One region of the Escherichia sp. TC-EC600-tetX4 genome, then DNA from elsewhere that is predicted to be linked to it. Evidence: predicted binding sites of a transcription regulator. Region 1 holds the regulator's gene; each other region holds the start of a gene.

Region 1 (3,279 bases):
CAGCAATAATGCGCCAGCATCTTAATGAAGAAGGGGTGATTCAGTTTCTGCTGAAATCTTTTGTTGACGGGGAGTGGCGCTTTAACGTGCCGGTATTGTGGGATCAGTATCCGCATATTGTAGGTTGGGAGAAAATCCCGGCATGGGATCACCCTGCCCTGTTTATCCCTGGCGGCAATTCTCCGTATGTTAGCGAGCAGTACCGTGATGATTTACTGGCTCAATTTCCACAGGCACGGGCGCATGTGATTGCAGGCGCGGGTCACTGGGTCCATGCTGAAAAACCGGATGCGGTATTACGCGCTATCCGTCGCTATCTCAATGATTAACGCAACTGATTAAAAACCCAGCGTCCGCGTCGCTTTCCGCGCGTGGGCGTTGGCGTGACTCATCGCGCTGATGTATTATGGCGCGCTATCCATCCGGGCAGAGGCCTGGCTGATTGTTTCCCCCGAAGTCACCAAGATCATGGCCAAAGAACAAACGGACCGTACGACATTAGATCTGTTCGCGCACGAGCGTCGACCGGGACGACCGAAAACTAATCCGCTTTCGCGCGATGAACAGCTGCGTATTAATAAACGCAACCAGCTAAAACGCGACAAAGTACGTGGCCTTAAGCGTGTCGAACTGAAGCTGAACGCGGAAGCTGTCGAGGCGCTGAACGAGCTGGCGGAGTCGCGCAATATGAGCCGTAGCGAACTGATCGAAGAGATGTTAATGCAGCAACTGGCGGCGCTGCGTAGTCAGGGCATCGTTTAAATTTCCACTTTCATGTAGCACAGTGTGCAGTCCTGCTCGTTTGCTGATTCCGCAAGACTGCCTGTTCTGCTATGATTGCCTTTATCCGTGGGCAATTTTCCACCCCCATTTCAATAAGTTTCAAGAGGTTATTTCACTCATGGCTATCACTGGCATCTTTTTCGGCAGCGACACCGGTAATACCGAAAATATCGCAAAAATGATTCAAAAACAGCTTGGTAAAGACGTTGCCGATGTCCATGACATTGCAAAAAGCAGCAAAGAAGATCTGGAAGCTTATGACATTCTGCTGCTGGGCATCCCAACCTGGTATTACGGCGAAGCGCAGTGTGACTGGGATGACTTCTTCCCGACTCTCGAAGAGATTGATTTCAACGGCAAACTGGTTGCGCTGTTTGGTTGTGGTGACCAGGAAGATTACGCCGAATATTTCTGCGACGCATTGGGCACCATCCGCGACATCATTGAACCGCGCGGTGCAACCATCGTTGGTCACTGGCCAACTGCGGGCTATCATTTCGAAGCATCAAAAGGTCTGGCAGATGACGACCACTTTGTCGGTCTGGCTATCGACGAAGACCGTCAGCCGGAACTGACCGCTGAACGTGTAGAAAAATGGGTTAAACAGATTTCTGAAGAGTTGCATCTCGACGAAATTCTCAATGCCTGATGTGATGCGGCGTAGACTCATGTCTACGCCGTATTAATAGATAATGCCAATCAAAATAATTGCTACAAATTTGTAACTTTTGCTGTTGTACCTGTACAATGTCCCGGTGTTCAAGTGGCCTTGCCGTTGTAAATGTAAGCTGTGCCACGTTTTTATTAACAATATTTGCCAGGGACTTGTGGTTTTCATTTAGGCGTGGCAATTCTATAATGATACGCATTATCTCAAGAGCAAATTCTGTCACTTCTTCTAATGAAGTGAACCGCTTAGTAACAGGACAGATTCCGCATGACTGATAACAATACCGCCCTAAAGAAAGCTGGCCTGAAAGTAACGCTTCCTCGTTTAAAAATCCTGGAAGTTCTTCAGGAGCCGGACAACCATCACGTCAGTGCGGAAGATTTATACAAACGTCTGATCGATATGGGTGAAGAAATTGGTCTGGCTACGGTATATCGCGTACTGAACCAGTTTGACGACGCTGGTATCGTCACCCGCCACAATTTTGAAGGCGGTAAATCCGTATTTGAACTGACACAGCAACATCACCACGATCACCTGATCTGCCTCGACTGCGGCAAGGTTATCGAATTTAGTGATGATTCCATCGAAGCGCGTCAGCGTGAAATTGCCGCAAAACATGGCATTCGCCTGACTAACCACAGTCTCTATCTTTACGGTCACTGTGCCGAAGGCGATTGCCGCGAAGATGAACATGCGCACGAAGGCAAATAAGCCAGCCTGAACGAGAAAAGCCAACCTGCGGGTTGGCTTTTTTATGCAAGGGAAATAAGAAAAGCGAGAGTTACAGCTCTCACTTATTTGTTATTACTGCGTATTTCCTGCCAGACTTTATCACAATCGGCTTTCACCGCCTGATCATTTCCGGTTTGCGTTGCACGCAGACACTGCTGATAATCCAGTACGCGTACACTTTCCTGGTCGGCAAACTGCTGATGTTGTTTCTCTTTCTTCAGCACGTTTAACACGCTCTGGCAGGCTTCAATTTTTTCTGGCGAACCTTGTGCGGTGTTGATACAGGCGCTGTATGCCTCTTTCAGACGACTGTCTTCCTGTGGCGCGGTTGATTGCGCACAAGCTACCAGCCCCGATGCCATTATGGCGATGAGAATCAGTTTTTTCATAGCAAATTCCTCAAACGTGCGGCAGGCACAAAACCTGCCGCGTCGGGCATCAGAAGATGGTGAATGGTGCGATTACCATAAATTTCACGTCACGCTCATCCTGGAAGATGTTGCCGTAACCACCGCCCCAGCTTGGGATGTCGGAGTGGTTGTCGTATTCGGTGAAATGCAGTTTGAACATCGTGCCTTTGGCGCGACCGTCCTGAATGGTATAGACCGCATCCAGGCTGTAGGCAGACTCTTCAATAGTCCGGTTTTTGTCGTAGTACGCATCCGGATTGCTCTGCCAGGTCGCAGGTTTAGCATCCCATGCGTAAACGTAGGAAGCGCCGATGGCGAAGCCTGGAAGATTCCAGTTTTTCAGGTCATACATCGCACCGAAGAAGACCGCTTTTTCGCCGTTGGCGTTGAAGTCAGAACGGTTATCCCACCAGATATCCAGGCGACCGTTTGAGGAAGCGTAGGTTGGAGTCATACGTTGCAGGAAGTATCCCTGCTGACCGTCAGCCTTAACCCAGGTGCCTTCGAGGCGCAAATCCACTACGTCAGCCGCCCGGTAACCAAAGGTCAACGCTTGCAGCCAGGCGGTGCCGTCATAAAGGTCGTTGACGCTGCGATCGTCAACTTTATCTCGGGTACCGTAGAACTGGTAGCTGGTGGTTAACGGGCTACCGGCGATATCAAATTTGTAGCTGGCTTTGG
Region 2 (3,279 bases), 1.2 Mb from region 1:
TGCGCTGGGTTTGCCTTCGGGATAAGCCTGAATCTTGCCTGTGTATACATCAACCGGATATCGCATCTGTTCCCTCTCCACGAGAAATTTCCCCATTAGACCATATTTATTTTATGTCAGGCGTGCTGTTTTCGCGGTAAGTATCCAGGCAGGAACTCAATAGCAAACCGGACGAACGTTAGTTCATCCGGCTGTGGGGATTAAGGAAGCAGGTTTATTTCACCGTACCTAAAATTTCGATTTTCGCTGCTCTGGCTTTGACTTTACGTGACCAGATAGAGGTAAGAATTGGCACCAGAATCGAAGTCACAATGACCGCCGTCGCTACCAGCGAAGTTGCTGCCGGAGCCATCGGTTTAAACGCAGGCACCATTTCTGCAATCAGCACAGGTGTCGCTACCGCGGCCCCTGCGGAACTGGAAGCGGCAATTCCGGCAGTGCCATCGCCACCGCCAATCAATTTATCGGCGATAATCAACGGAATACCGGTCACGATAATTACTGCCACACCCAACAGGATCCCCAGCAAACCAGTCTGGGCAATCACAGTCAAATCAATGGTATTGCCCAGCGCGAAGGCAAAGAATGGAATCAGCGTTTGCACCGCTTTGCTGAAAAATTCTCGCAATTCAGGGTCAAGGTTCCCCAGGGCAAAGCCCACCAGGAACGGTAATACTGCGCCGACGAAAACATGCGGTTCAAACGAGGCAATCCCGGCAGTGCCCAGAATAATCATCGTCATGAGCGGCCCGGACTCCAACGACATCAACACAAATGCCCCAGCTTCTTCTTTTGTGCCGTACTGCTGCATGATGGAAGCGTAAAGTCCGCCATTGGTCATATCCATCGCCGCCACCAGCGCCAGCGTTGAAAGTCCGGCAAAGAATCCAACTTCAACACCATGTTCCGGAATAATACGCGAGGCAATTGCCGCAACCACCCACGCGACGGCAATTTTAGTTACCACCAGCGTACCGGATTTACGCAGTACCGTTCCCGTCGCGCTTAATTTTATTGACGCCCCCATGCAAAAAAACCACACCGCCAGAATGGGCACCGTACCGGTAATCATCCCGTTGGTGAATGATCCAAAATATTTCCCCGCCCCCGGCGAGAAGGTGTGGCACAGTGCGCCAAGGAATAGCGGGACGAGCATCATCCCCCCCGGGATTTTCTCAATCGAGCGTTTTATCTGCATTTCCATCACCTGTCGGCATATTTTTAAGGGCTGATGCGTAATTCCTCAATGGAGCATCAGTGTTGATGGAAACGAAGATAGACATTCATTTAATCAATAAAAGTGATCAAAACCACATCAATTGAAACGCTGTTTTATTTTTATCGGATCATTGTTTTTATTTTGAAATTGATCACAAAAAAACCACCGCCGTTGGCGATGGTTCATTTTTTAAGCTGATATGCGGCCTATACGCCTCATTGCAGCAGGCGGCAAATGATTATTTTTTCGCCGCAAAACGTGCCGCTGCTTCGTCCCAGTTCACCACGTTCCAGAACTCTTTAATGTAGTCCGGACGGCGGTTCTGGAATTTCAGGTAGTAAGCATGTTCCCACACATCCAGGCCCATAATCGGGAAGCCGGAAGCGCCAGAAATAGCTTCACCCATCAGCGGAGAATCCTGGTTAGCAGTAGAAACCACCGCCAGTTTATCGCCTTTCAGCACCAGCCATGCCCAGCCGGAACCAAAGCGGGAAGCTGCCGCTTTTTCAAATTCTGCTTTGAAGTTATCAACGGAGCCGAAGTCACGTTCGATAGCCGCTTTCAGGTCACCCTGCAGGGTGGTGCCTTTTTTCAGACCTTTCCAGAACAGGCTGTGGTTAGCGTGACCGCCAGCGTTGTTGCGCAGTACGGTTTTCTTGTCTGCTGGCAGCTGGTCCAGTTTGGTGATCAGCTCTTCAACCGGCAGGTTGGCAAATTCTGGCAGGCTTTCCAGCGCCGCGTTGGCGTTGTTTACGTAGGTCTGATGGTGTTTGGTGTGGTGGATTTCCATGGTCTGCTTATCGAAGTGCGGTTCCAGGGCATCGTAAGCATACGGCAGGGATGGCAGGGTATAGCTCATATTCATCTCCAGTATTGTCGGGCGGCCGATTGTTAATGCCGCGTAAGCAGTTGGTTCATTATAGTTAATTAAATGATATTGAAAATGATTATCAATGCCGTACTTTTCGTAAGGGTATGGTTTTGCAGGAAAATGCCCGAGATGTGAAGCAAATCACCCACTTAATGCCGTGATTGCCAGTAAATCGACAACGGCGGCAACAGGCGAAAGGTTAATCGACAGCACGATTTTTACACTCATCTCGTCGGAGATGTGACGCGACGAAAAATGATGAGGATAAGAAGATGAGTAACGCGATTACGATGGGGATATTTTGGCATTTGATCGGCGCGGCCAGTGCAGCCTGTTTTTACGCTCCGTTCAAAAAAGTAAAAAAATGGTCATGGGAAACCATGTGGTCAGTCGGTGGGATTGTTTCGTGGATTATTCTGCCGTGGGCCATCAGCGCCCTGTTACTACCGAATTTCTGGGCGTATTACAGCTCGTTTAGTCTCTCTACGCGACTGCCTGTTTTTCTGTTCGGCGCTATGTGGGGGATCGGTAATATCAACTACGGCCTGACCATGCGTTATCTCGGCATGTCGATGGGAATTGGCATCGCCATTGGCATTACGTTGATTGTCGGTACGCTGATGACGCCAATTATCAACGGCAATTTCGATGTGTTGATTAGCACCGAAGGCGGACGCATGACGTTGCTCGGCGTTCTGGTGGCGCTGATTGGCGTAGGGATTGTAACTCGCGCCGGGCAGTTGAAAGAGCGCAAGATGGGCATTAAAGCCGAAGAGTTCAATCTGAAAAAAGGGCTGGTGCTGGCGGTGATGTGCGGCATTTTCTCTGCCGGGATGTCCTTTGCGATGAACGCCGCAAAACCGATGCATGAAGCCGCTGCCGCACTTGGCGTCGATCCACTGTATGTCGCTCTGCCAAGCTATGTTGTCATCATGGGCGGCGGCGCGATCATTAACCTCGGTTTCTGTTTTATTCGTCTGGCAAAAGTGAAGGATTTGTCGCTAAAAGCCGACTTCTCGCTGGCAAAATCGCTGATCATTCACAATGTGTTACTCTCGACACTGGGCGGGTTGATGTGGTATCTGCAATTCTTTTTCTATGCCTGGGGCCACGCCCGCATTCCGGCGCAGTATGACTACATCAGTTGGATGCTGCATATGAGTTTCTATGTATTGTGCGGCGGTATCGT
Region 3 (3,279 bases), 720 kb from region 1:
CAAGTGAAGTCTTGCTGCGTCACAGTGATGATTTCGAACAAAGCCGTATTCTGTTTGCCGGAGACTTACAGGATGACCTGCCCGCGCGTTTAGATACCGCGGCCAGCCGTGCTCATACCCAGCAATTCCACCACTGGCAGGTATTAAGCCGCCAGATGGGGGATAACGCCCGTTTCAGTCTGGTCGCCACGGCGGATGACGTCGCAGATTGCGATACGCTGATTTACTACTGGCCGAAGAACAAACCGGAAGCCCAGTTCCAGTTGATGAATTTACTTTCTCTGCTGCCAGTGGGGACAGATATTTTTGTCGTTGGCGAGAACCGCAGCGGCGTGCGCAGCGCCGAGCAGATGCTGGCAGATTATGCGCCGTTGAATAAAGTCGACAGCGCTCGTCGCTGTGGCCTCTATTTTGGTCGTCTGGAAAAACAGCCGGTATTTGATGCGGAGAAATTCTGGGGCGAATACAGCGTCGATGGCCTGACGGTCAAAACGCTGCCTGGCGTGTTTAGCCGCGACGGTCTGGATGTCGGTAGCCAGTTGCTGCTCTCGACGTTAACTCCGCACACGAAAGGTAAAGTGCTGGATGTCGGCTGTGGCGCGGGCGTGCTTTCAGTTGCCTTTGCGCGCCATTCGCCGAAAATTCGTCTCACCTTGTGCGATGTCTCTGCCCCGGCGGTAGAAGCCAGCCGCGCAACACTTGCGGCCAACGGTGTTGAAGGTGAAGTCTTTGCCAGCAACGTCTTTTCCGAGGTGAAAGGTCGTTTTGATATGATCATCTCCAACCCGCCGTTCCACGATGGGATGCAAACCAGCCTGGATGCGGCGCAAACGCTGATTCGCGGTGCGGTGCGTCATCTTAATAGCGGCGGCGAGCTGCGAATTGTAGCGAACGCCTTCCTGCCTTATCCGGACGTGCTGGATGAGACATTTGGCTTCCACGAAGTGATCGCGCAAACAGGGCGCTTCAAGGTGTATCGCGCCATTATGACCCGCCAGGCGAAGAAAGGTTAATTATCTCGCCGAATACCGTGTCGGATGCGGCGTGAACGCCTTATCCGACCTACAAAACCTGCACGTTAGCCCTTCGTAGGCCAGATAAGACGCGCCAGCGTCGCATCTGGCATCTGCCCCCGCATGCATACCAAACCTGCACGCTAGTTTCCTGATGGACATTTTTCCAGCAATTACACCTCTGTCGATAATTAACTATTGACGAAAAGCTGAAAACCACTAGAATGCGCCTCCGTGGTAGCAATTCTTTTTAAGAATTGATGGTATGCGAAGGTGGCGGAATTGGTAGACGCGCTAGCTTCAGGTGTTAGTGTCCTTACGGACGTGGGGGTTCAAGTCCCCCCCCTCGCACCAAAAACCACGTTGATATTGCTCGCACTGGGCGAAGGTGGCGGAATTGGTAGACGCGCTAGCTTCAGGTGTTAGTGTTCTTACGGACGTGGGGGTTCAAGTCCCCCCCCTCGCACCAAACGAGGCGATATCAAAAAAAGTAAGATGACTGTGCGAAGGTGGCGGAATTGGTAGACGCGCTAGCTTCAGGTGTTAGTGTCCTTACGGACGTGGGGGTTCAAGTCCCCCCCCTCGCACCAATTATCTTTACTTCCTTTCTTGTTTCTTCCTTGATTTTTCATCCCTGATTCAAATTCATTATCATCAGCATGATGCCAGCAATAAGTGCCAGGCACGATGGTAGCAAAATGTAATGCCGCAACTGTTTGTGATACAGCATCATCGGCGTCAATACTAATCCCATCAGAATGACAATCCGCCACTGATCTGACGATAAATCCGCATACATCAGCCCTGCAATCAGCAATCCCGGCAGCAACACTCCCCAGCCACTGCCCAGCGTACGTTGCAACATGATTTCATCTCTCTCATTGATAATGATAACCAATATCATATGATAATTTTTATCATTTGCAAGCCAGATAAATCCCTTGCTATCGGGTAAACCTATCGCTAGGATTAGCAATCATTATCATTTAGATTACTATCCCGATTATGGCCTATCGTTCCGCACCGCTCTATGAAGATGTCATCTGGCGAACGCATCTCCAGCCGCAGGATCCCACGCTTGCGCAAGCCGTGCGGGCGACGATCGCAAAACATCGTGAACATTTGCTGGAGTTTATCCGCCTGGATGAACCTGCCCCACTTAACGCCATGACGCTGGCGCAATGGTCATCACCGAATGTGCTAAGTTCTCTGCTGGCGGTCTATTCCGATCATATCTATCGCAACCAACCGATGATGATCCGCGAGAACAAACCGCTGATCTCACTATGGGCACAATGGTATATCGGCCTGATGGTGCCACCATTAATGCTGGCGCTACTGACGCAGGAAAAGGCATTAGATGTGTCGCCGGAACATTTCCATGCTGAGTTTCACGAAACCGGACGCGTCGCCTGTTTCTGGGTCGATGTGTGTGAAGATAAAAACGCAACACCACATTCGCCGCAGCATCGAATGGAAACGTTAATCAGCCAGGCGCTGGTTCCGGTTGTGCAAGCACTAGAAGCGACCGGAGAGATCAACGGCAAACTTATCTGGAGTAATACCGGTTATTTGATCAACTGGTATCTCACTGAGATGAAGCAACTGCTCGGCGAGGCTACTGTTGAATCGCTGCGCCATGCCCTCTTTTTTGAGAAAACGCTCACGAACGGTGAAGATAATCCACTCTGGCGTACCGTGGTACTGCGCGACGGCCTGCTGGTGCGCCGCACTTGCTGCCAGCGTTATCGCTTACCGGATGTGCAGCAATGTGGCGATTGTACGCTGAAATGAAAGCACTGCCGGGGAAGTAAACCCGGCATCATGCGGATTAATAGGGATGCAACACATTACTTGTTTCGCAATGCCGCATACATAACAGAATATCTGCGGCCTCCAACAACCCTGCGTCAGAACTGACGCCCAGTTTCGACATCACATTAAATTTATGTGCACGGATCGTTTTGATATTGCGTTTAAGCTGCTCGGCAATTTGTGTCATTGAGTAGCCACGCGACATAAAGCGCAATATTTCTCTCTCCGTCGGGCTTAACGTCCGGCTTTGGTTAATGTACCACTGATTGTTCAGTCGGTCGGTCGCCTGACGTACACCATTTAATGACAAAAAGAGTTCCTGATGAAAAATCTCCAGCGTTGACGCTTTACTTAATACACCGTCCAGCGGTGATGGCGACAATGAACCAATCAGCCGAGCTTCAATATCATCATCCGCAATAACTAAACGCCGGGTACGCGGAAACTTAAT

Evidence for each region. Region 1 encodes Fur, which represses iron uptake genes when iron is present. Its sites were predicted from a motif close to ATAATAATGAGAACNACTATCAA; they were not measured.
Region 2: sodA (superoxide dismutase [Mn]) is a predicted target of Fur. The motif match lies at 2,151-2,173, and genes of this name have one in related genera.
Region 3: fhuF (siderophore-iron reductase FhuF) is a predicted target of Fur. The motif match lies at 1,895-1,917, and genes of this name have one in related genera.

What each region holds. Positions count from the first base shown of each region.
Region 1 is NZ_CP079924.1:3,166,717-3,169,995, forward strand. It holds gene ybfF (esterase) at 1-329, shown strand, start outside; gene ybfE (LexA regulated protein) at 469-762, shown strand; gene fldA (flavodoxin FldA) at 902-1,432, shown strand; gene uof (fur leader peptide) at 1,642-1,728, shown strand; gene fur (ferric iron uptake transcriptional regulator) at 1,721-2,167, shown strand; gene chiQ (ChiQ/YbfN family lipoprotein) at 2,251-2,577, opposite strand; gene chiP (chitoporin) at 2,627-3,279, opposite strand, start outside.
Region 2 is NZ_CP079924.1:4,379,695-4,382,973, forward strand. It holds gene yiiM (6-hydroxyaminopurine reductase) at 1-66, opposite strand, end outside; gene kdgT (2-keto-3-deoxygluconate transporter) at 215-1,198, opposite strand; gene sodA (superoxide dismutase [Mn]) at 1,458-2,078, opposite strand; gene rhaT (L-rhamnose/proton symporter RhaT) at 2,363-3,279, shown strand, end outside.
Region 3 is NZ_CP079924.1:3,886,612-3,889,890, forward strand. It holds gene rsmC (16S rRNA (guanine(1207)-N(2))-methyltransferase RsmC) at 1-1,013, shown strand, start outside; tRNA gene KXD89_RS18870 (tRNA-Leu) at 1,281-1,367, shown strand; tRNA gene KXD89_RS18875 (tRNA-Leu) at 1,396-1,482, shown strand; tRNA gene KXD89_RS18880 (tRNA-Leu) at 1,517-1,603, shown strand; gene KXD89_RS18885 (DUF1435 domain-containing protein) at 1,642-1,878, opposite strand; gene fhuF (siderophore-iron reductase FhuF) at 2,019-2,807, shown strand; gene bglJ (DNA-binding transcriptional activator BglJ) at 2,845-3,279, opposite strand, start outside.